2 regions of the Achromobacter sp. NCFB-sbj8-Ac1-l genome follow, and region 2 is predicted to be linked to the other one. Evidence: riboswitches for the same ligand, from Rfam matches in the RefSeq annotation. Region 2 holds a riboswitch; the other holds the start of a gene.
The links. A riboswitch is a leader RNA that binds a small molecule or an ion and turns the genes downstream of it on or off. The one in region 2 is predicted to bind glycine.

Region 1: linked by a shared signal. The riboswitch ahead of gcvT (glycine cleavage system aminomethyltransferase GcvT) and the one ahead of ACUDP5_RS19605 (D-amino acid dehydrogenase) in region 2 are both predicted to bind glycine.

What each region holds. Positions count from the first base shown of each region.
Region 1 covers NZ_CP199812.1:5,588,851-5,604,512, forward strand. The annotation lists gene ACUDP5_RS25660 (ABC transporter substrate-binding protein) at 1-54, shown strand, start outside; gene ACUDP5_RS25665 (ABC transporter permease) at 108-1,049, shown strand; gene ACUDP5_RS25670 (ABC transporter permease) at 1,059-1,964, shown strand; gene ACUDP5_RS25675 (ABC transporter ATP-binding protein) at 1,970-3,658, shown strand; gene ACUDP5_RS25680 (amidase) at 3,685-5,094, shown strand; gene ACUDP5_RS25685 (M81 family metallopeptidase) at 5,172-6,647, shown strand; gene ACUDP5_RS25690 (DUF945 family protein) at 6,862-8,832, shown strand; gene gcvP (aminomethyl-transferring glycine dehydrogenase) at 9,031-11,904, opposite strand; gene gcvH (glycine cleavage system protein GcvH) at 12,002-12,379, opposite strand; gene gcvT (glycine cleavage system aminomethyltransferase GcvT) at 12,476-13,576, opposite strand; glycine riboswitch at 13,663-13,785, opposite strand; glycine riboswitch at 13,819-13,913, opposite strand; gene ACUDP5_RS25710 (ZIP family metal transporter) at 14,001-14,894, opposite strand; gene ACUDP5_RS25715 (superoxide dismutase) at 14,920-15,534, opposite strand.
Region 2 covers NZ_CP199812.1:4,254,296-4,269,957, reverse strand. The annotation lists gene ACUDP5_RS19620 (PhzF family phenazine biosynthesis protein) at 1-226, shown strand, start outside; gene ACUDP5_RS19615 (SUKH-4 family immunity protein) at 240-827, shown strand; gene ACUDP5_RS19610 (sulfite exporter TauE/SafE family protein) at 1,002-1,745, shown strand; gene ACUDP5_RS19605 (D-amino acid dehydrogenase) at 1,749-2,978, opposite strand; glycine riboswitch at 3,023-3,113, opposite strand; glycine riboswitch at 3,115-3,205, opposite strand; gene ampC (class C beta-lactamase) at 3,339-4,562, shown strand; gene ACUDP5_RS19595 (phosphoribosyltransferase-like protein) at 4,903-8,154, shown strand; gene ACUDP5_RS19590 (hypothetical protein) at 8,389-8,670, opposite strand; gene ACUDP5_RS19585 (Shedu immune nuclease family protein) at 8,889-9,971, shown strand; gene ACUDP5_RS19580 (DUF2242 domain-containing protein) at 10,134-11,039, shown strand; gene ACUDP5_RS19575 (CopD family protein) at 11,184-11,609, shown strand; gene ACUDP5_RS19570 (MetQ/NlpA family ABC transporter substrate-binding protein) at 11,807-12,646, shown strand; gene ACUDP5_RS19565 (methionine ABC transporter ATP-binding protein) at 12,654-13,769, shown strand; gene ACUDP5_RS19560 (ABC transporter permease) at 13,750-14,406, shown strand; gene ACUDP5_RS19555 (trans-sulfuration enzyme family protein) at 14,455-15,645, shown strand.

The sequences.
Region 1 (15,662 bases), 1.3 Mb from region 2:
GGCCTGGTGCATGCACCGGTGTTCGCGTTCTGGAATGTGAAAAAAGCCCCTTGAAGGGCAGCAGCCAGGGCCTGCCCTCAGGCAGGCCCTGATTTTGGGGGAATTACATGCTGGCATTCGTTTCACGCCGGCTCCTCGCGACCATCCCCGTACTGGTGATGGTCGCGGTGGTGGTCTTTGCGATATTGCGTGCGGGCTCGGGCGATCCGGCCATCATCATGGCCGGCGACGGCGCCACGCCTGAACGTGTCGAGCAGATACGCCAGACGATGGGCCTGGACAAGCCGGTGGTCCAACAATTCTTCATCTGGGGCGGCCGGCTGTTGCAGGGCGACCTGGGTACCTCGCTGATGTCCGGCGTGCCGGTCACCAAGCTCATCAGCCAACGGCTCGAGCCGTCGCTCAGCCTGGCGGTGCTGACCCTGATCTTCACCCTGATCGTGGCGATTCCGCTGGGCGTGCTGGCGGCCTGGCGCCAGGGCCGGCTGCTGGACCGCGCCGTGATGGGCTTTTCGGTGCTGGGCTTCTCGGTGCCGGTGTTCGTCACCGGCTACCTGCTGATCTGGACCTTCGCCATCAAGCTGGGCTGGTTCAACGTGCAGGGCTATTCGCCACTGGCCAATGGCTTCTGGCCGTTCCTGCACCGGCTGATCCTGCCGTCGCTGGCGCTGTCCACCGTGTACATCGCCCTGATCGCGCGCATCACGCGCACCAGCGTCATCGAGGTCATGGGTGAAGACTTCATTCGCACGGCGCGCTCCAAGGGCCTGACCGAAACCGGCGTGCTGCTGGGGCATGCGCTGCGCAACGCGGCCGTGCCCATCGCCACGGTGGTGGGCCTGGGCATCGCGCTGTTGATCAGCGGCGTGGTCGTGACCGAATCGGTCTTCAACATTCCCGGCCTGGGCCGGTTGGTGGTCGAGGCCGTGCTGGCGCGCGACTACCCCGTGATCCAGGGGCTGACGCTGTTCTTCGCGTTCGTCTACGTGTTCATCAATCTGGTTGTCGATTGCGCCTACACGGTGTTCGACCCCCGTATCCGATACTGAGGCCACGCCATGCACACGCCAACCGACGCCGCCGTAGAGGCGGCCGCCGACCTCCCCGGAGGCGGCAATCCCCACGTCACCGCCTGGCGCCAGATCCGCCAGGGGCTGCGCAGCTGGCCAGTCATGCTGGCCCTGGTGGTGCTGGCCGTCATCGTGGCCATCGCCGTGTTCGCGCCGCTGCTGGGCACCGTGGACCCCACCCAGATCAACCCCGGCGCGCGCTTGAAGCAGCCCTTTGCCGACTATCTATTCGGCACGGATGCCTTCGGCCGCGACGTCTGGTCGCGGGTGGCCTACGGTGCGCGCATCTCGCTCATCGCAGGCCTGGGCGCCGCCGTCGTCAGCGTGGCCATCGGCCTGGTCATCGGCGTGATAGCGGGCTGGTTCCGGTCGCTGGACGGCTTCATCATGCGCACCATGGACGCCATCATGGCGATTCCCGGCATCTTGCTGGCGATCGCCCTGGTGTCGGCCACCGGCGCCAGCCTGATGACCGTGCTGATCGCCATCACCATCCCGGAAATTCCGCGGGTGGTGAGGCTGGTGCGGGGCCAGATCCTGACCGTGCGCGGCGAGCCCTATGTCGAGGCCGCGCTGGCGCTGGGCACGCCGCTGCCGCTGCTGCTGTGGCGCCACATGGTGCCCAGCACCGTGGCGCCCCTGACCGTGCAGGGCACCTACGTGTTCGCCTCGGCCATGCTGACCGAAGCCATCCTGAGCTTCCTGGGCGCGGGCATCCCGCCCGAAATCGCCTCCTGGGGCAACATCATGTCCGAAGGCCGCATGTACTTCCGCATGCTGCCGGGGCTGATCCTGTTCCCGGGCCTGTTCCTGTCGCTGACCGTGCTCAGCGTGAACATCCTGGGCGACGCGCTGCGCGACGCGCTGGACCCGAAAATGGTGCGCAGGATCTGATGCCGATGACCTACTCTCCCACTCCGCCCGCGGGCGATACCTCGTCCGCCGTCCTGGCCATCCGCAACCTGTCGGTGGAAGTCGCCGGCGCAGGCAACCGCGTCGTGCGCAACCTGAGCCTGGACGTGCATGCCGGCGAAACCGTCTGCGTGGTCGGCGAATCCGGCTCGGGCAAATCCGTCACCTCGCTGGCCGTCATGGGCCTGTTGCCGCCGGGCGTGCTGCGCATCAACGCGGGCTCGATCCGCGTCGAAGGCGAAGACGTCGCCAGCGCCACGCCGCGCCGGTTGCGCGAACTGCGCGCCACCCGCATGGCCATGGTGTTCCAGGAACCCATGACCGCCCTGAACCCCGTGCACACGGTCGGCAAGCAGGTCGACGAAGTGCTGCGCCTGCATCGCCGCATGTCGGCCGCCGAGCGCCGCGCCAAGGTGCTGGAGATGTTCCGCTCGGTGCACCTGCCCGACGTCGAACGCATTTTCGACGCCTACCCGCACCAGCTGTCGGGCGGCCAGCGCCAGCGCATCGTGATCGCCATGGCGCTGATCCTCGAACCCAAGCTGCTGATCGCCGACGAACCCACCACGGCGCTGGACGTCACCACGCAGAAGCAGATCCTGCTGCTCATCAAGGAACTGCAGGTCAAGCACAAGACCGCCGTGCTGTTCATCACGCACGACTTCGGCGTGGTGGCCGAGATTGCCGACCGCATCGTGGTGATGAACCGCGGTGACCTGATCGAAAGCGGCACGCGCCACGAGATCCTGGCCGAGCCCAAGCAGTCGTACACGCGGCGCCTGGTGTCGTCCGTGCCCAGCCTGGTGCCGTCGCGGCGCGACGCGCCCGCCGGCCAGCCGGTGCTGCACGTCAAGGGTCTGGGCCGCACCTACGGCGGCAAGCGCGCGCTGCTGTCGCGCCGCGCGCCGCAGAACGTCATCGCCGCCACGGACGTGAACCTGACGCTGCGCAAGGGCGAGATCCTGGGCATCGTGGGCGAGTCCGGCTCGGGCAAGTCCACCGTGGCGCGTTGCATCGTGCGCCTGATCGAGCCCACGGCCGGCCACATGATGATGGGCGGCGAAGACCTCAGCACCCTGTCCGGCGCCGCGCTGCGCCCGGTGCGCCGCCGCATCCAGATCGTGTTCCAGGACCCCTACCGGTCGCTGAACCCGCGCCGCACGGTGGGCGAATCCATCATCGAAGGCCTGCTCAATTTCGGCATGCCGCGCGAAGAGGCCCTCAAGCGTGCCGGCGAAACCCTGACCGTGGTCGGGCTGAGCCCCGACGCGATGCGGCGCTACCCGCACCAGTTCTCGGGCGGCCAGCGCCAGCGCATCTGCATCGCGCGCGCGCTGGTGATGGACCCGGAAATCCTGGTGGCCGACGAGGCCGTGTCCGCGCTGGACGTGTCCGTGCAGGCGCAGGTGCTGGAACTGCTTGAACAGGTGCGCCAGCGCACCGGCGTGGGCGTGCTGTTCATCACCCATGACCTGCGCGTGGCCGCGCAGATCTGCGACACCATCATGGTCATGCAGCGCGGCAAGGTCGTCGAGACCGGCAGCGCCGAAACCGTGCTGACCGAACCCCGCCATGAATACACCCGCGCCCTGATCGACGCGGCGCCCGGGCGCGACTGGGACTTCCGCAATTTCCGGCCCGTCGCGGCCGGCCAGACGCCTGCCGCCACCGCCTGACGCGCCCTCATCCACTGGAACCCGCCATGCCGCAACCGCACGAACTCTCGGCCCAGGAACTGCTCTCGGCCTATCGCAACAAGACCTTGTCGCCCGTCGAGGCCACGCGTTCGGTGCTCGATCATATCGAGCGCTGGGAACCGCACATCCACGCCACTTACGCACTGGACCCGGAGCAGGCCCTGACCCAGGCCCGCGCCTCGGAAGCGCGCTGGATGAAGGGCGAACCCCAGGTCTGCGGCGGCTACACGCTGGACGGGGTGCCCGCCACCATCAAGGAAAACATTGCCACCCGCGGCGTGCCGGTGCCGCTGGGCACCGCTGCCACGGAACTGACACCCGCGACGGCGGACGCCCCGCCCGCGGCCCGCATGCGCGAGGCTGGCGCCGTCGTGCTGGGCAAGACCACCATGCCCGACTACGGCATGCTGTCCTCGGGCCTGTCGAGCTTTCACGAGCTGACGCGCAACCCCTGGGACGTCACCAAGAACCCCGGCGGCTCCAGCGCTGGCGCAGGCGCGGCCGCCGCCGCCGGCTACGGCCCGTTGCATATCGGCACCGACATCGGCGGCTCGGTGCGCCTGCCGGCCGCCTGGTGCGGCATCGCCACGCTCAAGCCCAGCCTGGGCCGCATCCCCATCGACCCGCCGTTCATGGGCCGCTGCGCCGGCCCCATGACCCGCACCATCACCGATGCCGCGCTGATGATGGGCGTGCTGTCGCAGCCCGACGTGCGCGACCACATGAGCCTGCCCTTCCAGGATTTCGACTGGCTCAACCTGACCCAGGACGTGCGCGGCCTGCGCATCGGCCTGTTGCTGGACGCCGGCTGCGGCCTGCCGCTGGACCCGGAGATCCGCCAGGCCGTCGAGGCGGCAGCCCGCCTGTTCGAGGCCGCCGGCGCCATCGTCACGCCCATGAACCCCTGGATGACGCCCGATATGCTGGACGGCGTCGACCGCTTCTGGCGCACGCGCTCGGCCATCGACCTGGGTGCGCTGCCTGAGACGCGTCGCGCCAAGATCCTGCCGTTCATCCGTACCTGGGCCGAAAGCGGCGGCGGCCAGGCCGGCGAGGCCGTGTTCCGCAGCTACTACGAAACCCTGAACGTACGCGCCAGGACCGTGGCCGCCTGCGCCCCATACGACTACGTGCTGTCGCCGGTGGCGCCCGTGGTGGCCTACAACGCCGAGTGGGCTGCGCCCACCAACGACGTGGCGACCACCATGCACCACATCGGCTACACCCTGCCCTACAACATGAGCGAGCAGCCGGCCGCGTCCGTCAATTGCGGCTACACCCGCGCCGGGCTGCCCATCGGCCTGCAGATCGCGGGCGCGCGCTTTGACGATCTGGGCGTGCTGCGCGTGGCGCACGCCTGGGAGCGCATGCGCCCGGCCCAGCACCCGTGGCCCCAGCCACCCGGCGCGGCCTGATTCCTTCCGTGGGCCGGCCTTCCCGCCGGCCCTTTTGCTTTCCGGTCTTTCCCCTTTGGCAACCCACAGGACACCCCATGCGTTGGCTTCTGGCAATGATCAAGCACGAGACGAACACCTTTTCGCCCGTGCCGACCCCGCTGTCGCGGTTCTTCCGCGGCGCCCCTGACATCCTGGAAGGCGAGCGCGCCATCCGGGCCTACGAAAACACCGATAGCGGCCTGGGCGGTTACATCGAGGTGGCGCGGCGCGTCGGCGCCGAGATCGTGGTGCCGGTGGCGGCCGAATCCTGGCCCAGCGGGCCGGCCAGCAGCGACACCCACGAAGCGCTGTGCAAGCGGGTGCTGGACCAGGTCCGGCGCGGCGGCTTCGACGCCATCCTGCTGGACTTGCACGGCGCCATGGTGGCCGAAGGCGTGGAAGACGCCGAAGGCGACCTGCTGCGCCGCTTGCGCGAAATAGACCCCAAGACGCCCGTGGCCGTGACGCTGGACATGCACGCCAACATCTATGCCGACATCGTCGACCACGCCACCGTCATCAGCGGCTTTCATACCTATCCGCACGTCGATATCCGCGAGGCGGGCGTGCGCGCCGCCAACGTCATCGTGCGCACCCTCAAGGGTGAAATCAAACCGGTCATGACCTGGGCCAGCAAGCCCATGCTGCCGCACGTGATGTGCCAGGGCACGCACACCGAACCCAACAAATCGCTGCAGGAACGCTGCAAGCAGCTCGAAGCCGGCGGCGTGCTGGCCGCCTCGGTCTTCGTGGGCTTCCCGCACGCGGATATCCGCGAAGCCGGGCTGAGCGCCGTGGTCTGTACGGACGGCAACCTGGCCCAGGCCGAGCAATACCGCGACGAGCTGCTGGACCGCGCCTGGAACGACCGCGCCAAATGGGTCTTTCATCCTGAGCCGCTGGTGCCCACCATCACCCGCGCCAAGGCCATCGAACACGGGCCGGTGGTGCTGCTTGACCACTTCGACAACACCGGTTCGGGCGGCACCATGGACACCACTGCCGTGCTGGCCGAAGTGCTGCGCCAGGAACTGGACAATGTCGTGTTCTACGCGATCTGCGACCCGCAGGCCGCGCGCGAGGCGGCCGCGGCCGGCGTGGGCAACCCGATCACCCTGGCGCTGGGCGGCAAGGTGGCCATGCCCGCCATCAAGCAACCGAGCGAACCGCTGACGGTCACGGGACGGGTCAAGCTGGTGTTTGACGGGGTCTACCTGAATCGCGGCCCGATGTATCGCGGCGTGCGCAACGATACCGGGCTGACGGTGGTGATCGATACCGGCCAGGTCGAGATCGTGGTGGTCTCGCGCCACCAGGAACCCTTCGACATCAATTGCCTGCTGTCGGCCGGCATCGACCCGCTGCAAAAGCGCTACGTGGTGCTGAAAAGCCGCGTGCACTGGCGGGCGGGCTTTTCCGACATGGCGACCGACGTGATCGAATGCACCGGCGTGGGCGTCACCACGTCCGATTATGGGCAGCTGGAATTCAAGCACGTGCGGCGCCCCATCTACCCCCTCGACCCGCTCTGAAGCCGGTTTTGTCGACAATATGGCCGGCGCCCCACGGCGCCGGCTTTCATTTTGAAATCTTCGGTAACTGGGCGCACCCTCCACGCGCGATCTGCCTCGGTATACTCGCCCCGGTCCTTACAGGACGATGAATCCGTCTATGCCGCTGCCCGCCTGTTTCACGGCGCTGCACCGCGGCCGGATCTGACTCGATAATCAACGACAAAGCAAAACGATGAAAAAGAGCGTAGCGATCACCTTAGCCGTGGTCATAGTGGGAGCGGGAAGCTGGGTAGGTGCCACGTGGTACACCGGCAAGCGCATTGAAGAAAGCGCCCAGCGCCACCTGGCCGAAACCAACGAAAAGCTGGCCAAGATCACGCCTTTGTTCGGTCTGCGCATCGACCAGATCAAGTATGAGCGCGGCCTGTTCTCGACCCAGGCGCGTTACGGCCTGTCGTTCGTCAAGAACGACAAGAGCCCGCAGGAAATGCCCGACGGCATGGTCGAATTCGATGCCAACATCGAGCACGGCCCGTTCCCCAAGAGCGCCCTGGCGCGCGGCGCCATCGCCCCCAAGCTGGCGTTCTTCCATGCTGAACTGGCCAAGACGGACAACGTCAAGCCGATCTTCGAGCTGACCAAGGACGTCTCGCCCCTGATCACCGACGCCATGGTCAGCTTCGGCGGCAACACCGCCTCGACCTCGAAGATCGCGCCGGTCAAGGTCACCCACGAAGGCAACTCGGTCGACTTCAGCGGCATGACCATCACCGGCACCTTCGACCGCGGCCTGCAGAGCGTCACCGCGCACGCGCAGACCGATACGCTGGCCGTGGACGGCACCAAGGGCAACGACCCGATCAAGATGCTGCTGTCGGGCCTGTCGATCGACGTCGACAGCCGCATGGGCAAGTTCGGCCTGTCGATCGGCGATTCGGGCTTCAAGATCAAGCGCACCGAGGTCTTCAAGCCTGACGCTGATGTCAAGGTTACGCTCGACAACTTCGGCTACACCGTCAAGGTCGCCGAAGATGACAAGACCATCAATGTGCAAGCCGCCTACCAAAGCGGCGACATCAACGTGAACGACGTGGCGCTGGGCAATGCCCAGGCCGTGATCAAGCTGGCCAAGCTGGACGGCGCCGCGGTCAAGCAACTGTCGGACACCTACAACCAGCTGCTCCGCCAGTACATGGCCGATACGCGCGACGAAGGCCTGAACGACGAACAGTTCCAGGTGCTGCTGGACAACGCCGGCAAGCTGCTGGCGGGCAACCCGTCGTTCAGCATCGACCCGATCAGCTGGAAGACCGCCAAGGGCGAAAGCAAGCTGACGTTCTCGCTGGACCTGGCCAACCCGCCCAACGTCAAGGACCTGACGCCGCAGGAAATCATCGTCAAGGCCATCAAGCAGATCGATGCCACGCTGGTGATCTCCAAGCCGATGGTGCAAGACCTGATGGTGCAGTATGGCGTCAAGAAGGGAGGCATGGCCGCCGACAAGGCCGCCGAGGAAGCCGCCGACAACGTGCGCAGCATGTCCGGCATGGCCGAGATGTTCAACGTGGGCAAGAACGAAGGCGACAACATCGTCGGCAAGTTCCACTTTGCCGATGGCATGGGCGACCTGAACGGCAAGAAGATCCCCGCCGACGAACTGTTCTCGGGCCTGCTCAGCGCGGCCAGCATCTCGCCCAGCGTGACGGACGACGATGAAGAATCCGAACCTGCCGCGGGCGCCACCTCGGGCATGGACGGCGACGTCGCCTCGGCGTCCAGCAGCGAGACGCTGCAGGACTTCAACGTCGACATGGTCGTCAGCATGCTCGACGACATGGGCTACACCACGCGCAAGACCGACGGCGACGAAGGTCCCGTGCTGATCCTGGACGCGGGCAGCACCGGCGCCACCGACCTGCGCATGGAATTCCTGTGCAATGACTTCACCGAGAAGTGCTACGACCTGGTCGTCACCGCCACGTACGCCACCAAGAAGCCCGCCTCGCTGAAAGCCATCAACGCCTGGAACCGCGAATACCGCTGGACCCGCGCCTACCTGGACGAAAAGAACCAGGCCGTGCTGCAGATGGACATGAACGCGGAAGGCGGTATCGGCAAGGACAACCTGCAGATCCTCATCAATACGTACTTCAGCATCACCGAAGACTTTGCCAAGACCTTGACGGCCGCGCCGGCGAAGTAAGCCCTCGCGCGCAGGCTGCCCCGCCCCCCCGGGCGCGGCGGCGGATACGACAAGCAAGGGGCCGCACGCACAGTGCGGCCCTTTTTGCATCCGCGCGCAGCCGCCCCGGGTGCCACCAAAGAAAAAGCCCCGGCTTGAAACAAGCGGGGGCTGCGGTCTTGCCACGCGGGCCCGCCTCGCGGCAGGCCCGTCGCACGCTTACGCGTAGGCTTCGATCGGCAGGCAGGCGCACACCAGGTTGCGGTCGCCATAGGCGTTGTCCACACGGGCCACCGGCGGCCAGTACTTGGCGTCGCGCAGGGAAGCCACCGGGTAGGCAGCCTGCTGGCGCGGGTAGTCGTGCAGCCATTCTTCGGCCAGCAGCATCTGCGCCGTGTGCGGCGCGTTCTTCAGGACGTTGTCTTCGCGATCGCGTTCGCCGCGCTCGACCTGGGCGATTTCCTCGCGGATCGAGATCATGGCGTCGATGAAGCGGTCCAGTTCGGCCACGCCTTCGGATTCGGTCGGTTCGACCATCAGCGTGCCGGCCACCGGGAAGCTCATGGTGGGGGCATGGAAGCCGTAGTCCATCAGGCGCTTGGCGATGTCTTCGGCGCTGATGCCGCTGGTTTCCTTGAGCGGACGCACATCCAGGATGCACTCGTGCGCCACGCGGCCGTTGCGGCCCGCGTACAGCACCGGGTAGTGGTCGCGCAGGCGGGTGGCGATGTAGTTGGCGTTCAGGATGGCCACTTCGGTGGCGCGGCGCAGGCCGTCGGCGCCCATGAGCGCGATGTACACGAACGGAATCGGCAGGATGCCGGCCGACCCGAACGGGGCGGCCGAGACAGGGCCGACGTGGGCCTCGCCGGGCAGCTTGCCCTGCTCGTTGACCACGCCCGGCAGGTACGGCGCCAGGTGGGCGCGCACCGCCACGGGACCCACGCCCGGGCCGCCGCCGCCGTGCGGAATGCAGAAGGTCTTGTGCAGGTTCAGGTGCGACACGTCGGAACCGAACTTGCCCGGCTGCGCCACGCCGACCATGGCGTTCATGTTGGCGCCGTCCAGGTAGACCTGGCCGCCGGCCTGGTGCACCAGGTCGCAGATCTCGGTGACGGCTTCCTCGAACACGCCGTGCGTGGACGGGTAGGTGATCATCAGCGCGGCCAGCTTGTCGCCGACCTGTTCGATCTTGGCGCGCAGGTCGGCCAGGTCGACGTTGCCGTTGGCGTCCGAGGCCACGACCACGACTTCCATGCCGGCCAGCTGGGCCGAGGCCGGGTTGGTGCCGTGGGCCGACGACGGGATCAGGCAGATGTTGCGCTGGTGCTGGCCGTTGGCCTGGTGGTAGCCACGGATGGCCAGCAGGCCGGCGTATTCGCCTTGGGCGCCCGAGTTGGGCTGCAGGCTGATGTTGTCGTAGCCGGTGATTTCGCACAGCGCGGCCGACAGGCGGGTGATCAGCTCGTCGTAGCCCTGGCTTTGCGAGGCGGGCGCGAACGGATGGATCAGCGCGAATTCGGGCCAGGTGATGGGGATCATCTCGGCGGTGGCGTTCAGCTTCATGGTGCACGAACCCAGCGGGATCATCGTGCGGTCCAGCGCCAGGTCCTTGTCGGCCAGCTTGCGCAGGTAGCGCAGCATGTCGGTTTCGGACTGCACGCTGGAGAACACCGGGTGCTTCAGGATGGCGCTTTCGCGGGCCACGGCGGCGGGAATGCCGCTGGCGGCCGCGGCGTCCAGCGCGTCGATGTCGAGTTCGACGTCATCGCGCTCCAGGCCGGCGGCAAACACGTTGACCAGCGCTTGCAGGTCGGCGGCGGTGACGGTTTCGTCCAGCGAGACGGCCAGGCGGGCGCCGTCGACGCGGCGCAGGTTGATGTGCTCGCACTCGGCGGCCGTCAGGATGGCCGGGGTGGCGGCGCCGGTTTCCAGCAGCAGCGTGTCGAAGAAGGTGTCGTTGGCGACCTTGATGCCCAGCTTGCCGAGTTCGGCGCGCAGGATGGCGGTGTAGCGCTGCACGCGATGGGCGATGCGGCGGATGCCGGCCGGGCCGTGCCACACGGCGTACATGCCGGCCATGACGGCCAGCAGCACTTGCGCCGTGCAGATGTTGGACGTGGCCTTTTCGCGGCGGATGTGCTGTTCGCGCGTTTGCAGCGCCAGGCGCATCGCCGGGTTGCCCTGGGCGTCCTTGGACACGCCGACCAGGCGGCCGGCCATGTTGCGCTTGAAGGCGTCCTTGCAGGCCATGAAACCGGCGTGCGGGCCGCCGAAACCGAACGGCACGCCAAAGCGTTGCGCCGAACCGACGGCGATGTCGGCGCCCCATTCGCCCGGGGCGGCCAACAGCGCCAGCGCCAGCAGGTCGGTGGCGACGGCCACCACGGCGCCTTGGGCGTGGGCCGCGTCAGCCAGCTTGCGGTAGTCGGACACCGAGCCGGTGCTATGCGGGTATTGCAGCAGCACGCCGAAGCATTCCGGCAGGCCCTCGGCTTCGTCGCCGATGGCGATTTCGATGTCCAGGCCTTCGGCGCGCGTGCGCACGACTTCGATAGTCTGGGGATGCACGTGGCGCGAGATGAAGAACACCGGGCTCTGCGACTTGGCGCCGCGGCGGGCCAGCGTCATGGCTTCGGCGGCGGCGGTGCTTTCGTCCAGCAGCGAGGCGTTGGAGATGTCCAGCCCGGTCAGGTCGGCGACCATGGTCTGGTAGTTCAGCAGGGCCTCGAGGCGGCCCTGCGAGATCTCGGGCTGGTAGGGCGTGTAGGCCGTGTACCAGGCGGGATTCTCGAGAATGTTGCGCAGGACCACGTTGGGGGTCTGCGTGCCGTAGTAACCCTGGCCGATGTAGTTGCGAAAGACCTTGTTGCGGCCGGCGATCTGCTTCAGTTCGGCCAGCACGTCGGCTTCGCTGCGCGAGGGCGGCAGCGCCAGCGGGGCCTGGCTGCGGATCTTGGGCGGCACGACTTCTTCGATCAGGGCGTCCAGGCTGGCGCTGCCGATCACGGCAAGCATGGCGGCCTGGTCGGCGTCGGAGGGGCCGATGTGGCGGGGAATGAAGTCGGTGTGGGTGTCTAGGGCGCGCGACATGGAGGGATCTCGGGGTAGCAGGTGTCGTCGGGGGACGAACGGTGATGCATCTTGCGGACGGGCGCGACGCCTGGCGCCGCCGCCCGCCCGGACAGGCTTAGCCGTTGGCGACGGCTTCGTAGCCGGCAGCGTCCAGCAGCTTGTCGGCATCGGCGGCGTTGACCGGCTTGATCTTGAAGATCCAGGCCGTGAAGGCCGATTCGTTGATCAGGTTGGGGTTGCTTTCGAGTTCGTCGTTGAATGCGACGATTTCGCCGGCGACCGGGGCGTAGATGTCGGAGGCGGCCTTGACCGACTCGACCACGCCGGCGGTTTCGCCTGCGTTCAGCTTGGCGCCGACCTTGACGTCGCCGACGAAGACCAGGTCGCCCAGTTGGTCCTGGGCGGTATCGGTGATGCCGACGACAAACACGTCGCCTTCGGCTTTGACCCATTCATGGGACTGGGTGTACTTGCGATCGGTGGGCAGACTCATGGGAACTCCTGAGGGATTCGGGTAGAAGAATGGTGTTGCGCGCCTCGCGCCGGCAGCCCGCCCGCCACGGGGGGCCTGCGGCGCGAAGCTTCGAGTTTACGAGTGTTCGACGGCTTTGCCGTTACGGACAAACGGCAGTTTGCAGACCAGGGCGGGCACCCATTTGCCGCGGATGTCGACCTCGACCGTATCGCCCGCGGCCACGCCTTGCGGCAGGCGGGCAAAGCCGATCGATACGCCCAGCGTGGGCGACATGGTGCCGCTGGTGAGTTCGCCGGTGCCTTGCGCGGTGCGCACGGCCATGTGGGCGCGCATGACGCCGCGTTCCTGCAGCTTCAGGCCGACGAAGGCGGCGGGCGTGGCGAATTGTTCCAGCGCGTCGCGGCCGATGAAGCGGCGCTCGGGGTTTTTCAGGGACACCGTCCAGGTCAGCGCGGCCTCGCCGGGCTGGGTCAGTTCGTCCATGTCCTGGCCGTACAGGTTCATGCCGGCTTCCAGGCGCAGCGTGTCGCGCGCGCCCAGGCCTGCCGGGCGCACGCCCTGGGCGACCAGGTCGCGCCACAGCTGCACGACGTCGGCAGCGGGCAGCACGATTTCAAAGCCGTCTTCGCCGGTGTAGCCGGTGCGGGCCACCAGGGTGTCGTCGCCGATGCGGGCGGCCACGAACGGGGTCAGCGGTTCACTGGCGGCCTGCCAGGCCGGGCGCGCGGCCCAGACCTTGGCGCGGGCGTTGGGGCCCTGCACGGCGACCATGGCCAGGTCGCGGCGCGGCGTGATGGTGACGTCGAACTTGCCGGCCTGCTTGACGCGCTGCATCCAGGCCATGTCTTTGTCGGCGGTGCCGGCGTTGACGACCACGCGCCATTGGTCGGCGGCGAAGAAATAGACGATCAGGTCGTCGATGACGCCGCCTTGCGGGTTCAGCATGCAGGTGTAGAGCGCCTTGCCCGGCACCGTCAGCTTGGCCACGTCGTTGGCCACCAGGCGCTGCAGGTAGGCAAAGGCATCCGGGCCGGTGACGTCGGCGTTGAGCATGTGCGAGACGTCGAACATGCCGGCGTCCTGGCGCACCGCGTGGTGCTCTTCGAGTTGCGAGCCGTAGGCCAGGGGCATGTCCCAGCCGCCGAAATCGACCATGCGGGCGCCGGAGGCGATGTGTTCGTCGGCCAGCGGGGTGCGTTTGAGGGTTGCGGACATGCAGGGGACTCCGGAGCGGCAGCGGTGCCAGGGTTACGGAATGCCGCTGGCAGATGGGCAATGCGCCCCCGCACAACGGCTGAATCTTCCGCCCCTCTGTCCTTTTGCCTGAGAGTTGCCCCGCGTGGCGGGTTTGCACCTTCGGCGCCTGGGCTGCGCGCTATGTCCCTGATTGGGCAGCGGCGCCAGGTCTCTCCAGAGTGCTGTTTTGCCGCGTCCGCACGGCATAAACCGGGACAGGGCAAACATGTGCGGTATGGGATACCTGAGCGATTCCGGGCGAATTGCGCCTTCGGCGGCGGCTGCGGTAACAGCCGCTCTCTCCCGCAACATGCGTGACAGCGCCGAAAGCATACCGCGAAACGCCGGCTTCGCCCAGCGCCGCGCGGCCTGTCACCGGCGGCCCGCAACCTGTTCGCAACGCCTAGCCCAGCGCCGTGTCCAGCAGCATCATCAGCACGAAGCCCAGCATCAGCCCGCAGGTGGCATAGACCTCGTGTCCCTTGCGATGCGATTCGGGGATGATTTCGTGGCTGATCACGAACAGCATGGCGCCCGCCGCGAATCCCAGGCCCCAGGGCAGCATGGCCGCCGACCAGCCCACCACCGCCGCGCCCAGCACGGCGCCGACCGGCTCGACCAGGCCGGACAACATTCCCAGCGCCACCGCGAACGACCGCTTGTAGCCGGCGGCGATCAGCGCCACGGCCACCACCAACCCTTCGGGGATGTCCTGGATGGCGATGCCGGTGGCCAGCGCGGTACCGCGCACCGGATCGTTGCCCGCGTAGCCCACGCCGATGGCCAGGCCTTCGGGCAGGTTGTGCAAGGTAATGGCGAAGACGAACAGCCAGGTACGGCGCAGCCGATGCGCCTCGATGCCTTCGCGGCCCTTGATGAAGTGTTCATGCGGCAGCAGCCGGTCCATCAGCAGCAGCGCGGCCGCGCCCAGCAGGATGGCCGCACCGACGGTCAGCCCGGCTCCCCAGGGGCCGGCGCCCTGCGATTCGGCTGCCGCGATGCCCGGCGCCACCAGCGAGAACGCGCTGGCCGCCAGCATCACGCCCGCGCCGAAGCCGAACATGCTGTCCTGCATTTTCTGGGGAATGGTGCGCGCGAAAAGAATGGGCAGCGTGCCCGCCGCGGTGGCGCCGGCGGCGACCATGCCGCCCAGCAGCGCGTCCGCCACATGGGGTGCGTGCACAGCGAGATAGACCCACAGCTGATGCAGGCCCAGGCAGGCGACCAGCACCGCCAACGTCCAGACACTGACGCTGGTGGCTGCGGGCCGGATGCGATGACGGCTGAATGTGTTCATGAACCTGCCCTCGCGCAATGCCGGATCAGCCGATGGCAGCGGCGTAGCGGCGCGCCACCTCGGGCCAATTGACGACATTGTAGAAGGCGCCGATGTATTCCGGCCGGCGGTTCTGGTACTTCAGGTAGTAGGCGTGCTCCCACACGTCCAGGCCCAGGATGGGGGTGTTGCCCTGCATCAGCGGGCTGTCCTGGTTGGCGCTGCTTTCCACCACCAGCTTGCCGGCCGGCGTGACCGACAGCCAGGCCCAGCCGCTGCCGAAGCGGGTCAGCGCTGCCTTGGTGAAGGCCTCGCGGAACGCGGCCAGGCCACCCAGTTCCGCATCGATCGCGCGGGCCAGCGCGCCATCGGGCTCACCACCGCCCTGCGGCGACATGACGGACCAGAACAGGCTGTGGTTGGCATGGCCGCCGCCGTGGTTGCGCACCGCGCCGCGGATGGCCTCGGGCAGTTGGTCCAGGCGGGCCACCAGGGCTTCGACCGGCTCGTCGGTGGCGATACCGGCGCCGTCCAGGGCCGCGTTCAGGCTGGTGACGTAGGTCTGGTGGTGCTTGCTGTAGTGGATTTCCATCGTCATGGCGTCGATATGGGGTTCGAGCGCGTCATAGGCGTAGGGCAAGGTCGGCAGGGTGTAGGCCATGGCATGTCTCCGTCAGGACGGCGCCGCCGAATGCGGGGCCGAATCGATTATCGAAAACATAAATGATATGTATTTTTATTTGATATAACAATGGTGGCGTTGCCGAGGCTGTCATGGCGGCGGGCGAT
Region 2 (15,662 bases):
GTCGCGCTGGTTCGGCCCGCGCGTGGGCGTCAACGAAGACCCCGTCACCGGCTCGGCCCACACCTCGCTCACGCCGTACTGGGCCGAGCGCCTGGGCAAGACGACGCTGACGGCCGAGCAGGGCGGGGCGCGCAAGGGGCAGCTGCAATGCGAACTGCCCGGCAACGGCCGCGTCATCATCAGCGGCCAGGCGGCGCTGTACCTGCGCGGCACGATCTACCTTTGACCCAAGGGCCATCATGATCGACATCGACGCCTTGCGGGACCGCTTTGCCCGTTTCGGTGAACTTCGCCCGCAAGGCCGCGACGAATGGCGCGGCGACATCCCGCTGCCCGACGCGCTGGCCGATTTCTATGCCCGCATCGGCCCGTTGGGCGAGACTTATCACGCGCACATCGGCCCGGTCGGCGTCACGCTGTCCGAAACCAATGTGTGCTTTCCCGCGCTCAGCCGCCTGTGGGATCTGCAGGCCGGCTACCGCTGGGATGCCTCGAACGGCCAACGGGTGCCGGCCTGGCAGGACCACTGGCTGGTCATCGCCGACCTGAACGCCGACCCCTTCATTCTGGACACGGGCAGCGGCCGCATCCTGTATGCGATGCACGGCACCGGCACATGGGCACCCGACGACATCGCGCCCGACCTCTGGACCCTGGCCGCCGCCCTGGCCGCCGTGGGTGAGATCTACCTGGACGCGGATGAAGACCTGCGCGACGACGACTGGGAAATCAAGCCGGCCTACCGCGATGCCGTGCTCGACCGACTGACCACCGTGCTGGGCGACCGGGGCGAGGCCGAAAGCTTCTACGAGGTCCTGCAAGGCTAGCCGGAACGCCTGCGGACAGGGTTCGACGGCGCGCGCGAGGCTTCGGCGCGCCATCATCGAAAACCTATTCCCTCATCAGCACTTCAAATAGCCCGGTCCGCCGCACCTGCCTAGAATCCCCGGTCATGACATCAAGAGGCCGCAACCGGCCCCGGAATCAAGGAGACAGCAGGCATGGACGCGGTATGGGTGGTGGCGATCGGCGCGGCGGTGGCGGGCTTCGTGCAGGGCCTGTCGGGCTTTGCGTTCGGCATGGTGGCCATGTCGTTCTGGGCCTGGGTGCTGGACCCGCGCCTGGCCGCCGCGCTGGCCGTCTTCGGCGCCTTGACCGGGCAACTGCTGGCCGTGTTCTCGGTGCGCCGGGGCTTTGACTGGCAACTGCTGTGGCCTTTCCTGGCGGGCGGCCTGGCCGGCATTCCGCTGGGCGTGCTGGTGCTGCCGCACCTGGACATGGACTGGTTCAAGGCGGTGCTGGGCGCCTTGCTGGTCTTGTGGTGCCCGGTCATGCTGATGTCGCAGCGGCTGCCGCGCATCGGCGGCAACCGCCTGGGCGATGGCGCCGTGGGCATGGTCGGCGGCGTGCTGGGCGGCATCGGCGGTTTCGCGGGCAGCGTGCCCACGCTGTGGTGCACGCTGCGCGGCTTCAACAAGGACACCCAGCGCGCCGTGATCCAGAACTTCAACCTGGCGATGCTGTCGGTGACGATGGCCACCTACCTGGCCACCGGCATCGTCACCCGCGACATGGCGCCCATGTTCGCGGTGGTGGCGCCGGCCATGCTGATCCCCACGCTGCTCGGCACCCGCCTGTACATCGGCATTTCCGAAGTGACGTTCCGGCGCACGGTACTGGGCCTGCTGACGTGTTCGGGGCTGACGTTGCTGGCGTCTTCGGTGCCGCAGTTGCTGGCGCGGTAGGCGCTACGCCAGCGCCACCCCGTCCCGCACACTTGCCGCCAGCATCTGCGCCGTCGCTGCCGACAGCGTCCACCCCAAATGCCCGTGTCCGGTGTTGTAGAACACGCCGGGCCGCTTGCCCGGGCCGACGCGCGGCATCATGTTGGGGGTCATGGGGCGCAGGCCGCACCAGGGCACCACGCGTGACGTGCGTACGCCGGGGAAGTGCTTGCGGGTCCAGTCCACCAGCGGCTGGATGCGCTCGGCGCGGATGTCCATGTTGAAGCCGTTGAATTCCGCCGTGCCGGCCACGCGGAAGCGGTCGCCCAGGCGGCTGGTGACGATCTTGGCGGCTTCATCGAGCAGGCTGACGGTGGGGGCGGCAGCGCGGCTGTCGGGCTCGTCCAGGTGCACGCTGATGGAATAGCCCTTGACCGGGTAGATGTTCAGCGAGTCGCCCAGCTGGCGCGCGAACTGGCGGCTGGCGGCGCCGGCGCAGATGACGATGGCGCTGGCCTCGTGCTGTTCCTGTTGCGTGCCGCCTTCGCGGGCAATGTCCAAGACGTAGGGCAGGCCGTCGCGGCTGATGGCGCGGATGTCGGCGTCCTGCTCGAAGCGCACGCCGCGGCGCGCGCAGGCACGGGCCAGGCCGCTGGTGAATTTGTGGATGTCGCCGGTGGCATCGGACGGCGTGTAGAAGCCGCCGTGGCAGGCCGTTTGCAGCGCGGGTTCGATGGCGCGTGCTTCGTCGGGCGTGACCGCGTGGCGTTCCAGTCCGCCTTCGCGCAGCAGCGCGTTGGCGCGGCGTGCGGTCTCGAAGCTGGCGGCGTCGTGGTAGATGTGCAGGATGCCGCGCCGATCCAGGTCGAAGTCGATGCCTTCTTCCTCGGCCATGGCGTACAGGTGCTGGCGCGCCTCGATGGCCAGCCGGGTGGTGGCGATGGTGTTCTGGCGGTAGTTGCGGATCTGCCCCATGAACTGGGCCAGCCACGAATACTTGTGCCAGCTGAAGCGCGGGTTGAGCAGCAGCGGCGCATTGCGCCGCCCCAGCCAGCGCAGGCCCTTCATGACGGTGGCGGCGCTGTTCCAGACTTCGGCGTTGCTGGCGGACAGCTGGCCGCCGTTGGCATAGGACGTTTCCATGGCGGGATAACGCTGGCGGTCGTAGACCGTGACGTCGTAACCCAGTTTGCTCAAGGCGTACGCAGACGTGACGCCGGTGATACCGGCGCCGATGATGGCGATGCGGGGCATGGTGGCTCCAGATAGCGTGGCTGCGGCCAACCGGCAGCAGCACCCCATCTGTCTTGGTACCTGAGAGCTTCACCCGGGCGGCGAGCGCCGCGGGATCCCCTTCGGTGGGCGCGCCTGGCGCCTCTCTCCAGATTGTCTACACCGCGCAGTCCTGTTGCCTGAGAGTTTCCGGGGCGGTTGCTCCGTCGGCGCCCGCCACGGGGGCGAGTCTCTTCTGCGGGGTTTTGAATCGACCGGAGCAGGATAGCCAAAATTTCGGTCGGACGAGACTTAGGGTTAGTACTAGGATGTGCCAATTTCGTCCTACACTGGGCGCCATTCGGCCGGCGCTAGCCGGTGTTACGCGATAGGAAGAATTGCATGCGTTTACTGGAGAAATTCCGCGCGCCGTTGTTGCTGCTGGCCCTGGCCGCCGCGGCGGGTTCGGCCGCTGCCGCAGACGCCGCAGCGACACCCAAACCCGCATCGAGTGGATCTGCGGCGAATGTTCCCACGGCCCCCGCAGCCCCCACGGCCGCAGCCCCCGTCATCGATGCCGCCGTGCTCGAGGTCATGCGCCAATACGACATCCCCGGCATGGCGATCGCCGTCACCCGCAACGGCCAGCAGCGCTTTTTCAACTACGGCGATGCCTCGCGCGCACCGCGCAAGCCGGTATCGCCCGACACGCTGTTCGAGCTGGGCTCGATCAGCAAGACCTTCACTGTGACGCTGGCGGGCTATGCAGAGGCCTCGGGCAAACTGTCATTGGGCGACAGCCCCGCCCGGTACGTGCCCGAACTGCAAGGCACCGACTTTGCCAAGACGACGCTGATCAACCTGGCCACGCACACGGCCGGGGGCTTTCCCTTGCAGGTGCCGGACGCCGTGCAGGACATGGCCCAGTTGATGGCCTACCTGAAGGCCTGGACGCCGCAGTACGCGCCCGGTACGCACCGCACCTACGCCAATCCCAGCATCGGCATGCTGGGCGTGGTGGCGGCGCGCAGCCTGGGCCAGCCCTACGTGGCGGCGCTGGAGCAGGGCCTGTTTCCCAAGCTGGGGCTGCGCAGCACCTATGTGAACGTACCGCCTGAAAAAATGCCGGACTACGCCTGGGGCTACGACAAGCAGAACGCGGCGGTGCGGGTGAATCCGGGCGTGCTGGCGGACGAGGCCTATGGCGTGAAATCGACCGCCCGCGACATGATCCGCTTCGTCGAGGTGAACCTGGGCGTGGCGCCCGCGGATGCCGCCATCCAGCGCGCCATCGCGGCCACGCATACCGGCTACTACCAGCTGGGCGCGATGACGCAGGACCTGATCTGGGAGCAGTACCGCTACCCGGTATCGGTGGATGACCTGGTGGCCGGCAACTCGGCCAAGGTGGCGTTCGAAACCCTGCCCGTGCAGGCCGTGCAGCCGCCGAGCGCGCCGCAGGAGGCGGTGTGGATCAACAAGACCGGCGCCACCAACGGCTTTGGCGCCTACGTGGCCTTCGTGCCGTCGCGCAAGCTGGGCATCGTGATCCTGGCCAACCGCAACTATCCCAACGAGGCCTGCGTGCGGTTGGCGTTGAGTGTTTTGGAAAAAATTAATATGTAGTCAAGTGCTATTTCATTTCTCCGGATACTCCGGGTTTTGTGGCCTCATAAGACTGTACCAATGCTTGACGGCTGTACAAGTTTACGTTTGTGTTTGGCGCCACGATATTTTTAGCCGAATGCCCGCGCGACCGCCTTTATAGGTAGTTCGCCTAGATCAATGAGAAAAACCAGAAATCCCTAAGTGGCAATGAGGGAACAGGAGGGGGTTTTTTATTGTATCTATTTGTTGTATTGTTTGGTCAGTTTTCCTTTCTTAGATGATTCCTGGCTTCTGTCGCTTGATTTCAGTTCGATGCGACGTGAAGGCTCAATGCGAGATTGCTTGGGAGAGAGTTCAGATGAGTAAATCAGAAGCTGCGACTGCTGTAGCAGAAGCAATCAGCAAATTTGAGCAGTCATTGACAGCTTTAGACCCTAATACGGCAACAGAAAAAGAACTAGATGCCGCACGGGCACTGTTGGTAACCGCGATTTGCACAGTTTGTGGTTTTTCTCAGCTTCAAGGTGGAGCCCACTTAGAGCAGGCAATAATCCGTTTAGAAGCGGCAAGCGAAGGGAAGCGCGAGGCCACTATCCTTCTAGTCCGATCGCTGTCAATCAGTGGTCTATTGCCAGTTGAGGCTCAGCAAAGCCGGTTTTCTCGCTGTTTACCTGCTCTTGTTGAGGAGGTCGCTCCTGATATTGCACGGCATTGCAAGCTACAAGATAAAAAACAGAACTACGAAAAAATTTCATTGCTGAGGGGGTTTCATGGGCAGATTTGTTCCAGTCTCTCGTTATTGCGTGAACTTCCGAATGATTTGGTTGAAATAAACAACATTAGAAGTCAGATTTCTAAGGCCCTGTCTACTAAGTCTTACCAAGGCTATCTGCAGCCCTTTAATTTTGTAGCGATTAGAGCAAAGGCTGAAGCGATAATTTATCAAGTAGAGCGGTTGGTTCAGTGCAAAGATTCAGGGTTTAAGTCGTTCTTTGATGAACTGGTTGATGATATTTGTGATATGACGACGCTTTGCAATAAGCATAGATCGTTTCTCACCGATGATTTTATCCGTCCCTTTGTTATGGCAGTACATAAGGGTGTGGGCGAGCTTGAGAGTTCCGCAGCACATCGATTTAAATGCGATATAGCGCCGAAGCGGCGGTCCATAAAGGCGGCTGAAAAAAAGTATCCACTTCATGAAGCAGATCGGTATGTGGTTTTCAATATCCCAATGGTTAATCATGGGCCGGGAATAGCTATTGATGTAACTGTAGAGGTTGATTGCGGAGAGAAAAACAGTGCTGTCTTGCTAGATAGTGAGGAATTGTCCTTAGGCGATGTGCCTCCTGGTGAATTCGCGCTTTCCGTACGTGCTTGCATTGTGGAGCCAACGTCCAGCGTGAAAATGACTATTCAAATTGAATGGCACCAACTCTTCGGCGATCGAGAAAGCGTAGTTTTTAATGTTGAAATCGATGCTCAAGATCCTTCGGTCGATTGGACAGTTCTTGAGTCTTTGGAACCATACAGCCTGGAGGTGGCTGAAGGTGACATGTTTGTTGGTAGGGTGGCTAAAGTAAAAACCATTGGCAATAAACTACTCAAGCGTCCAATGGCTTCCACGTACATCACGGGTCAAAAGAGGATTGGCAAAACCTCACTGGCCTATGCCGTTTCTGAGTATGTGCGTGGGGCAGATAGTGCGCACGAATATAGTTTTTTGTATCTAGAATATGGTGAATATTGCGCGGCTTCACCAGAGAGCACAGTAAAAGCTCTAGGAAATAGTGTTTTTTCATTTCTGCGTGGGTTTCTCCCTCACGGGCTTCATATTGCAGACGCCGATTTTAGTGAGTCGCTTGCGCCATTGAATTCTCTGGCACGTTTGTTGGAGAATAATGCCCCGACAAAAAGATTTGTCGTGATTTTGGATGAGTTTGATGAAATTCATCCGGAAATGTACAGAATGGGGGCGTTGGCGGAGACTTTTTTTGCGAATTTGCGGACATTGGCGGCAAGAAGCAATTTGGCTTTTGTACTTGTTGGTGGCGAGAAGATGCCATTCATAATTGGTGCTCAAGGAGATCAGTTAAATAAATTTGTACGAGAGCCGCTTGATTTTTTTGATCGAAGTCTCGAGTGGCAAGAGTATTGTGAGCTAATCTCGAAGCCTGTATCTGGTTTGTTAAACTGGGACGATGCCGCTTTGAGTGAGCTTTATAATTTTACTAATGGCCATCCTTATTATACGAAACTGCTTTGCGCAAAGATTGTGTTGAATGCAGTGCGGGAGCGTGATACGGAGATTATTTCATCCGATGTCCGCTATGCGTTGAACACCTTGGTAGAGGAATTGGATACTAATGCATTTGCTCACATGTGGAAGGATGGAATTAATGCGGAGCGTGAAGAAACGGAGGTGACTGAGTTAAAGCGACTTCGCTTGCTAGTCGCTCTGGGGAGGGCGTTGCGGGGGGGTGAAAGAAGTATTTCAAGCGTAATCAAAACGGCACCGTCAATTCGTCTTACAGAAGGGGAGGTGGCTCCGTTAGTGGACGATTTCATTCGTCGAGATATTTTGAGAGATCGAGATGGCGCATTGACTGCCAGTGTGCCCCTATTCGAGCGTTGGTTAATCGAGGTCGGTGTTTCTAAGTTGATTTCCAGCACGTTAGCCGATGATCTCGAAGTGGAGTTGGAACGAGCAGCGAAAGCCTCGTTTGTCGGCGGTGCGGAAATTCAACAGCTGACAGATAACTGGCCTCTCTATAGAGCGAGAAAGGTTGGACCTGAGGATGTCCGGGCTTGGCTGGATCAGGTTCCTTCACCGCAGGATCAACGCCTGCTGTTTAAGCTCCTACAAAAAATGCGGTTCCTCTCTCCGGACGAAATAGAAGAAAAATTGATCAATGCTCACGGACGGTTTGTACGGCCAATAGTCGGCGCTATGCAGATGGAGCGTAAGACAGACAAGAGAAGGGATATATGGATAACTTATTTTAATGGTGTGGGTAAGAGTGGAGTTCAATATGCAAGATACTATGCCAAGGTGAACTCGATATCCACGGAATGCATATTGGAGCCTGCTGCCATCGAACGACGTTTAAAAAACTTGACCGAAGGGGGGTGGGAAAAGCCAAAAGCTATTGTGATAATTGATGATTTTGTCGGATCGGGCAGAACGCTTGCAGACGGTGCGGTTGATTTTTCCGAATTATGTGGGGCGTTGTTAGTAAATTTGTCGATCCCTCTTTTGGCGGTGGTAATTGTTGGTACCGAAGATGGCGAGCGTCGAGTTAATTCCGTAATTGAGCAGAAGACAAATCTCCCACTGAAGTTGTACGTATGTGAGTATTTGCTGCAGAGCAATTATGCCTTTCTAAACCATGAACTAGGATTTTGGGAGAATGAAGAGGAAAAAATGCGGGCAAAGGCTTTGTGTCTAACCTTGGGAACGGGCCTGTACAAGGAGCCGTTAGGGTTTGGCGGGAAGGGGCTTTTGATGACGTTTCCAGATACCTGCCCTAACAATTCACTCCCTATCCTATATCGTTCGAGGTCTCACCCGACTTCGTGGCGGGCTTTATTCCCTCGTCCTGTTTCTTAAAGTGGTAGAACGTGTGGGTGCTCAGCGACCCCAATGCGGCAGCCAGCCCATCAAGCGCAGCCATTCGCACAACTCCCCCATTCGCCGTGGTTTGATGGGCGTCCAGATCTATATCGGCATAGTTCTAAAGTCCTGACCTTCGCGCAGGCCATTGCGGCCTAATTTTTTGTGACAAGCGATGATATCCGGTGCAGTGGTACGCGGGTCGATGGACTCCGCCAGATTGCGAGATGCTTAATGCAGGAGGCCGCCGCCGCCCCAGTCGATAAATTCTAAAAGTGATAATGCCGATAAGCGTAAACCGAAAGCTAATCGTATTGGGGTGTCGGTGTTTTCGGTGCTGGTCACGCCTTTCTTGGCCATGCATGCTGCCTCTTTCATGCCCAAGGCCTGGAGGCGCGGCAAGATTGGCAGCGACGAGAGCACATTGCTACCGTCGCCGTGACGCTGCTGATGGACCGGCTGTTCGGCAATCCCGAGACGGTAGGGGCTGTCGATGCCCCTCCTGATCGGCATGGGCATCCTCCTGTGCATGGCGCTGCTGGCCGTGGGCTGAGGTCAGTATTGGCGCAGTCGAGAGGGGAAGCGGGGGAGCAGTTAACGAGCACTGGGGCACTAGGAAGTGCGATATGTCTAAGGAAATAAAAATATTCAAGTATTTAATCTGAATCTCTTTCGCTGCGTGGTTTCTTGTGCTGTGTAGTGATTTTGGTAAAAAACCAGGAGATAAAAAATTGAAAGTCAGTGATTTCATTTTCGAATATGACGTGGGTGCCGACCGATCACCCGGGGCTTGCCGTCTTCGTATTTTCGTTAACCATTGTCAAGAAGTCTATGTCTTGATGACAGATCTCGAAGATCGATATAAAGGGCCGTCGATAACTAACACAGTGGAATCATTGAAAGAAGCATTGATTCTGAAAGGCCTAGTACCGACAGGCGCAAATTACATCGAGCACTATCCTCGTGAGTTAGGTCGGGAGGCGGCCACTTTTGATATCGTTACTTTTGACTCCGGTGGCCATCCGAATTGGAAGCACGTCGATAAGAAATGGGTGGAGGAGCAGTTGGAGTGCTCCAGCGAGGAGCTAGAATTCGCGTCAGTGCAGCAAGAGCGTATCCTTCGAGATATTGCTCAACTGCGCCAACGTGCGGATCCGTTTTCGGATTTTTCCTATCTGACGAGTCCTGTTGTCTTGTCTCGCCAGGCCCAAATCGAGCTCGGCATGCTGCCCCGAAGAGCCATTCAGGAACTGGTCGACGCCCGCGTTGATGAAAGAGGGTTGCTGCGCTTGCTGAAAACAGATTTGTCGGTGTTTGGCGAGGTCTACGCAGACAGAGATGAATACATCTGTTTTTCCGAGTTTCCTCTTGGCGACGGATTCGTGGATTTTGTCGTCTTCTCGGGTAGATCGCGGATGGATGTGACGTTCATCGAGATCAAGGGAGCCAATTTCAATTTGGTCAATCAAACCGGTTATGGCAAGTTTGCAAGTAAAGTGGAAGAGGCTGCTGACCAAATCAGGGATCGAGTGCGGACCGCGTATCTCGACTACGAGTCCTTTCGCAAAGCCATGCACGAAATTCGTTGCGAAGTGGAAGCTGGCAAGCAGCTCCATAACTCTTTTGTCGGTGCCCACGGCCATTTGGAAGTAGATGGAAACAAGGATGTGAACGTACGATGTGTCGTCATCGGTGGACGGTCAAATGACGATTTAGCAGAAAGCCAGCGGCGACATGTATATGAGCGGACCTTCAGCGTGCCATTGCGACTTGATTCTTGGGATAGCTGGATGAGGAAATTGAACAGACCTTAAGCATGTTGGCGACGTGCGGTCGGTTTTTCACTACCGTCTGACGCGCTAGCCCCATATGGGCTATAAAGCTGTTTCAACTCATCACTGCGCAGGCTAGCGCGGGCGCCGGACGCTCGGCCCTTGGCCGATAATCCCCCCGTCGCCCCCCAGCCGGATTTTTTCATGCCCCGCGTCACCCCTCGTCTTGCCCTTCCGTTGTGCGCTGCCCTGGCAGCCGTCCTCACGGGATGCGCCGCTCCCAAAGCCGCTTTCGAAAAAGAAGACTTCGCCCAGAACGACACCTATTCCCGGACGTTCCCGGCGGGCAGCACCACGGCGTGCGACGCCGGACGGCGGGCCTTGCTCAGCCAGGGCTACAACATCGACAAGTTCGAAGGGTCGCGCGTCACCGGGCACAAGAACTTCCAGGGCGACGACGGCCAGCATACGCAGATCAGCTTCAACATCGATTGCGCATCCGATGGCGCCGCCAACGAGCGCGCCACCGTGTTCGCCAACGCCGTGCAGGACCGCTATTCCATCAAACGCACCTCCAGCTCGGCCAGCGTGGGCGTGAGCGTGCTGGGGCAGGTGTCGATGCCGTTCGGCGCCAGCGACGATTCGCTGGTCAAGACGGCCAGCCAGACCGTGTCGCGGCCGGCGTTCTATGAAGGTTTCTTCCAGCTGCTGCAGCGCTTCCTGCCGGACGCGCAGGCCGCCGCCGCGCCCCATGTGCCGCCGCCTGGCCGCGGCAAGGCCGCCGCGCCCAAGCCGCCCGCGGATCCCGTGACCACGCCGGACGCGCCGGCCGATACGCTGAATCCCTCCACGGCCAGCGGTGCGTCGGCGGCCGGCGACAAGCCGGCGCCCGAGCCGGCCCGGGGGCAGCCTGCCGCGGCGCCAGCCAACGCTACCGGGGCGTCTACCGCGCCGGCCAGCCCGGCGCCGAAGACGGATTCGGCGGCCCCGACGTCCGCGCCGGCGCCCGCTGCGGCTGCCGCCACCCCCGCTGCGCCCTCGGGCGTCATGCCCGCCGCGCCCGCTGCCGCGACGCCCGCCACGCAGCCGGCGACCGACGCCGCCAAGTAATTTCCCGGGCCGGCGGCCCGGACCGCCGCGACGGCGTCATCCGCAGGCCGCCTGGTCGCCACGGCGTCATCCCGTTTGCCCCAGCGCAAACCCGGGCCGCAATACCGCCCCGCATCCGTCCGCCCTCCGGTGATAATGCCGCGCATGACCTATCAACTTCTGAAAATGCTGCATGTCGCCGCCGTGGTCGCATGGCTGGGCGGCTCGTTGTTCGTGTCCCTGTTCCTGTTGTCGTCGCAGCCGCCCGACAGCGACGAGGCGCCCAAGGAACGCAAGATGCTGGGCGCGCTGCGCCGCTGGACGCTGTTCGTGACCACGCCGGCCATGGTGCTGGCCTGGCTGATCGGCCTGCACCTGGCCATGACCTTCGGCTGGTTCGCCATGGACTGGCTGTGGATCAAGGCCGGCGTGGCGCTGGCACTGTCGGCGCTGCTCGGCATCCAGAGCGCCGCGCTGCGCCGCCTGGCCCTGGGCGGCGCCAAGCGCCCGCCCTTGGTTGACCTGTATGCGCCGTTCACCGTCATTGCGGCTGCGGTGATCGTGACGCTGGTGGTCGTCAAGCCGTTCTGAAGGCCAGGTTGGCGGACCGGGACTCTGCGCCCGTCCGCCCCAAGCGGTTCCGGCCAATCACCGTGCCGTCATATGCGCCCGCCACATAACCAAACACCCCTGTAATAAGGACTCAACCAACTATTCGTTCGTGCGCGCAGGGGCCGTCCCTAGAATCGTCTCTCTCATAACCGGCTTGACTTAGAGGCGATTTCCATATGACTCCCCGTACTTTCTCCGCCCGCACGGGCACGCTCATCAAGGGCTTCTTTGGCGCCGTGCTGGCCGCTGCGGCGATGTTCCACGGACCGGCATTCTCGGCCGATCCCAAGCCGTTGAAGGTGGGCGTGCGCGGCGGCGTCGACGAGCAGATCTGGGAAGTCGTGGCGCAGGTCGCCAAGAAGAACGGCCTGGCCGTCGAACCCGTCGTCATCACCGGCACCGCCAGCCCCAACGAGGCGCTGAACAACGGTGACCTGGACGCCAATGCCTTCCAGCACATTCCCTTCCTGAACGACCAGATCAAGCAGCGCGGCTACAAGCTGGTGTCGGTGGCCAACACGCTGATCTCGCCCATCGCGTTCTATTCCAGGAAGTACAAGTCGCTGAAAGATCTGCCCAACGGCGCCAAGGTCGGCATTCCCAACGACCCCAGCAACCAGACCCGCGCGCTGGTGATCCTGCGCGACAACGGCCTGATCACGCTGCGCGACGGCTTCGATCCGGCCACGGGCACCGCCACGCTGGCGGACGTGACGTCCAACCCCAAAAAGCTGGACTTCGTGGAAAGCGCCTCGGTGGTGCTTGCCCGTTCGCTGCCGGATGTGGACACCGCCGCCATCGTCAACAGCTTTGCCTATCAGGCCGGGCTGATCGCCACTCGCGACGGCATCGCGGTCGAGAAGAAAGAAAACAACCCGTACGTGAACATCATCGCCGTGCGCGAAAAGGACAGGAACGCGCCCTGGGTGCCGGAGCTGGTCAAGGCCTACCACTCGGAGGAAGTGCGCCAGTTCATCCTGAGCAAGTACGAAGGCTCGGTGATTCCGGTCTTCTAGGCGCGTCATGATCCAACACGAGTTTTCCCTGCCGCACGAAGCCGCGCAGGCCGAGGCCGGCGCGGCGCAGGATGCGCACATCGTCTTCGAAGGCCTGCAGAAGCACTATCCCGGCCCGCAGGGCCCGGTGGCAGCGCTGTCGGACATTTCGTTTTCTATCTCGCGCGGCGAGGTCTTCGGCATCATCGGGCGCAGCGGCGCGGGCAAGTCGACCCTGCTGCGTTCCATCAACATGCTTGAGCGGCCCAGCGCCGGCCGGGTGCGGGTGGATGGCGTGGACGTCGGCAGCCTGGACGAGGACGCGCTGGTGGGCCTGCGCCGCCGCATCGGCATGATCTTCCAGCACTTCAACCTGCTGTCGGCCAAGACCGTGGCGCAAAACGTGGCTTTGCCGCTGCGCGTGGCGGGCGTGAAGCCGGCCGCGGCGCGGGTGCGGGTCGACGCGCTGCTGGACCTGGTCGGGCTGCGCGACAAGGCGGATACCTATCCGGCCAAGCTGTCGGGCGGCCAGAAGCAGCGCGTGGGCATCGCCCGGGCGCTGGTGCATAACCCCGAAATCCTGCTGTGCGACGAAGCCACGTCCGCGCTGGACCCGGAGACTACCCAGTCCATCCTGGCGCTGCTGCAGGACATCAACCGCAAGCTGGGCCTGACGGTGGTGCTGATCACCCACGACATGGCCGTGATCCGCGAAGTCTGCCACAAGGTGCTGGTGCTGGACGGCGGCCGCAAGGTCGAACACGGCGAGGTCTGGCGCGTGTTCGGCGATCCGCAGGCCGACGCCACGCGCGCCTTGCTGCGCCCCTTGCAGCACGACCTGCCGGCGGACCTGGCGGCGCGGCTGGTGCCCGACCTGCAAGGCCTGGACGGCCGGCCGGGCGTGGCCGTATTGCGCCTGCGCTTCACCGGCCAGGGCCGCCCCGAAGGCGTGTCGCTGCAAGCGCTGGCAGCGCTGGGGCCGGGTGCGACGCTGCTGCATGGCGGGCTGGACCGGCTGCGCGGCCATGCGCAGGGCAGCCTGCTGGTGTCGGTGCCCGCCGCCGTTCTACAGGAAGAGGCCGCGCGCGCCGCGCTGGTGGCCGATCAGATCAAGGTGCTGGGATATGTCGCTGCCAATGCTTGATAAATACCTGCAGGCCTTCCTGCAGACGCTGACGATGGTGGGCATTTCCGCCGCCATCGCCATCATCGCCGGCCTGACGCTGGCCGTGGTGCTGACGGTGACCGCGCCCGGCAACCTGTACCCCAAGCCGCGCCTGAACAAGGCGCTGTCGGTCACGGTGAACACCTTTCGCGCCATCCCCTTCATCATCCTGCTGGTGGCGATGCTGCCGTTCACGCGGATGCTGGTGGGCACCACGCTGGGCACCTGGGCCGCGATCGTGCCGTTATCGGCCAACCTGGTGCCGTTCTTTGCGCGCATCGCCCAGGTCAGCCTGAACGACGTCGACCACGGACTGGTGGAAGCCGCCCGCGCCATGGGCTGCCGGCGCTGGCACATCGTGCGCCACGTGCTGCTGCCCGAGGCGCTGCCCGGCATCATCGGCGGCATGACCGTCAGCGTCATTGCCATGATCAACGCATCGGCCATGGCCGGCGCGGTGGGCGCGGGCGGCCTGGGCGACCTGGCCATCCGCTACGGCTACGAACGCTATGAAACCCGCGTGATGTTCGAAGTGATCGTCATCCTGATCGCGCTGGTGTCGATCGTGCAATTCACCGGCGAATGGCTGTCGCGCCGCGCCGACCACAAGCGTTGAGGGCGCGCCGCGCCGTCCGCATCCCCTGACTTTTCCTGGAGTCCCCTCATGTCCGATTCGCCCCAACACGGTTTTGCTACCCGCGCCATCCACCTGGGCTACGAGCCGCTGGATGAGCAGGGCGCTCTGTCGCCGCCGCTGTACCTGACGTCCACCTACACCCAGGACAGCATCGAGGCCTTTGACCAGATCCGCCTGGGCGATAAGGCCGGCTACGTCTATGGCCGCACCCGCAACCCGACGCAGGCGCTGCTGGAAGAGCGGCTGGCGTCGCTGGAAGGCGCCGAGGCCGGCGTGGTGACGGCGTCCGGCATGGCGGCCATTTCGGCCACGCTGCTGTCGCTGCTGCAAAGCGGCGACGAGATCGTGGTGGACCAGATCGTCTATGGCACCGCCTTCACGCTGTTCGCGCAGGGCCTGCCGCGCCTGGGCATCCGCGCCGTGTTCGCGGACTTCACCCGTCCGGAAACGGTCGCCGCCGCCATCGGCCCCAAGACCCGCGCGGTCTACTTTGAAACGCCGGCCAACCCCAACCTGCGGTTGGTGGACATTGCCGCCGTGTCGACGATTGCACGCGGCAAGGGGCTTCTGACCATCGTCGACAACACCTTCGCCACGCCGGTGCTGCAGCGCCCGCTGGAGCACGGCGCCGACATCGTGCTGCATTCGGCCACCAAGTACCTGGGCGGCCATGGCGACCTGCTGGCCGGCGCCGTGGTGGGGCACAAGGAACATATCGACGCGATCCGGCTGCAAGGCTTGCGCTACTTCACCGGCGCGACGCTGTCGCCGTTCACGGCATTCCTGGTGCTGCGCGGCATCAAGACGCTGGAACTGCGGGTCGAACGCCACAGCGAATCGGCCTTGAAGGTGGCCAAGTTCCTGCGTGAACACGCGGCCGTGGCCGACGTGTTCTATCCCGGCCTGGCCGGCACCGCGGGGGCCGACATCGCCCAACGCCAGCAAGCGGCGGGCGGCGGCCTGGTGGCGTTTGAACTCAAGGGCGGGCTGGCCGCCGGCCGGCGTCTGCTCAACAGCCTGAAACTGGCGCGCATCGCCGTGAGCCTGGGCGATCCCGAAACGCTGATCCAGCATCCGGCGTCGATGACGCACGCCAGCTACACGGCCGAAGACCGCGAGAAATACGGCTTGTCGGAAGGGCTGCTGCGGCTGTCGGTGGGCTTGGAAACCGCCGCGGATATCCTGGCCGACCTGAAGCAGGGGCTGGATCGGGTGTAGGCGCTGCGAAACGGCGC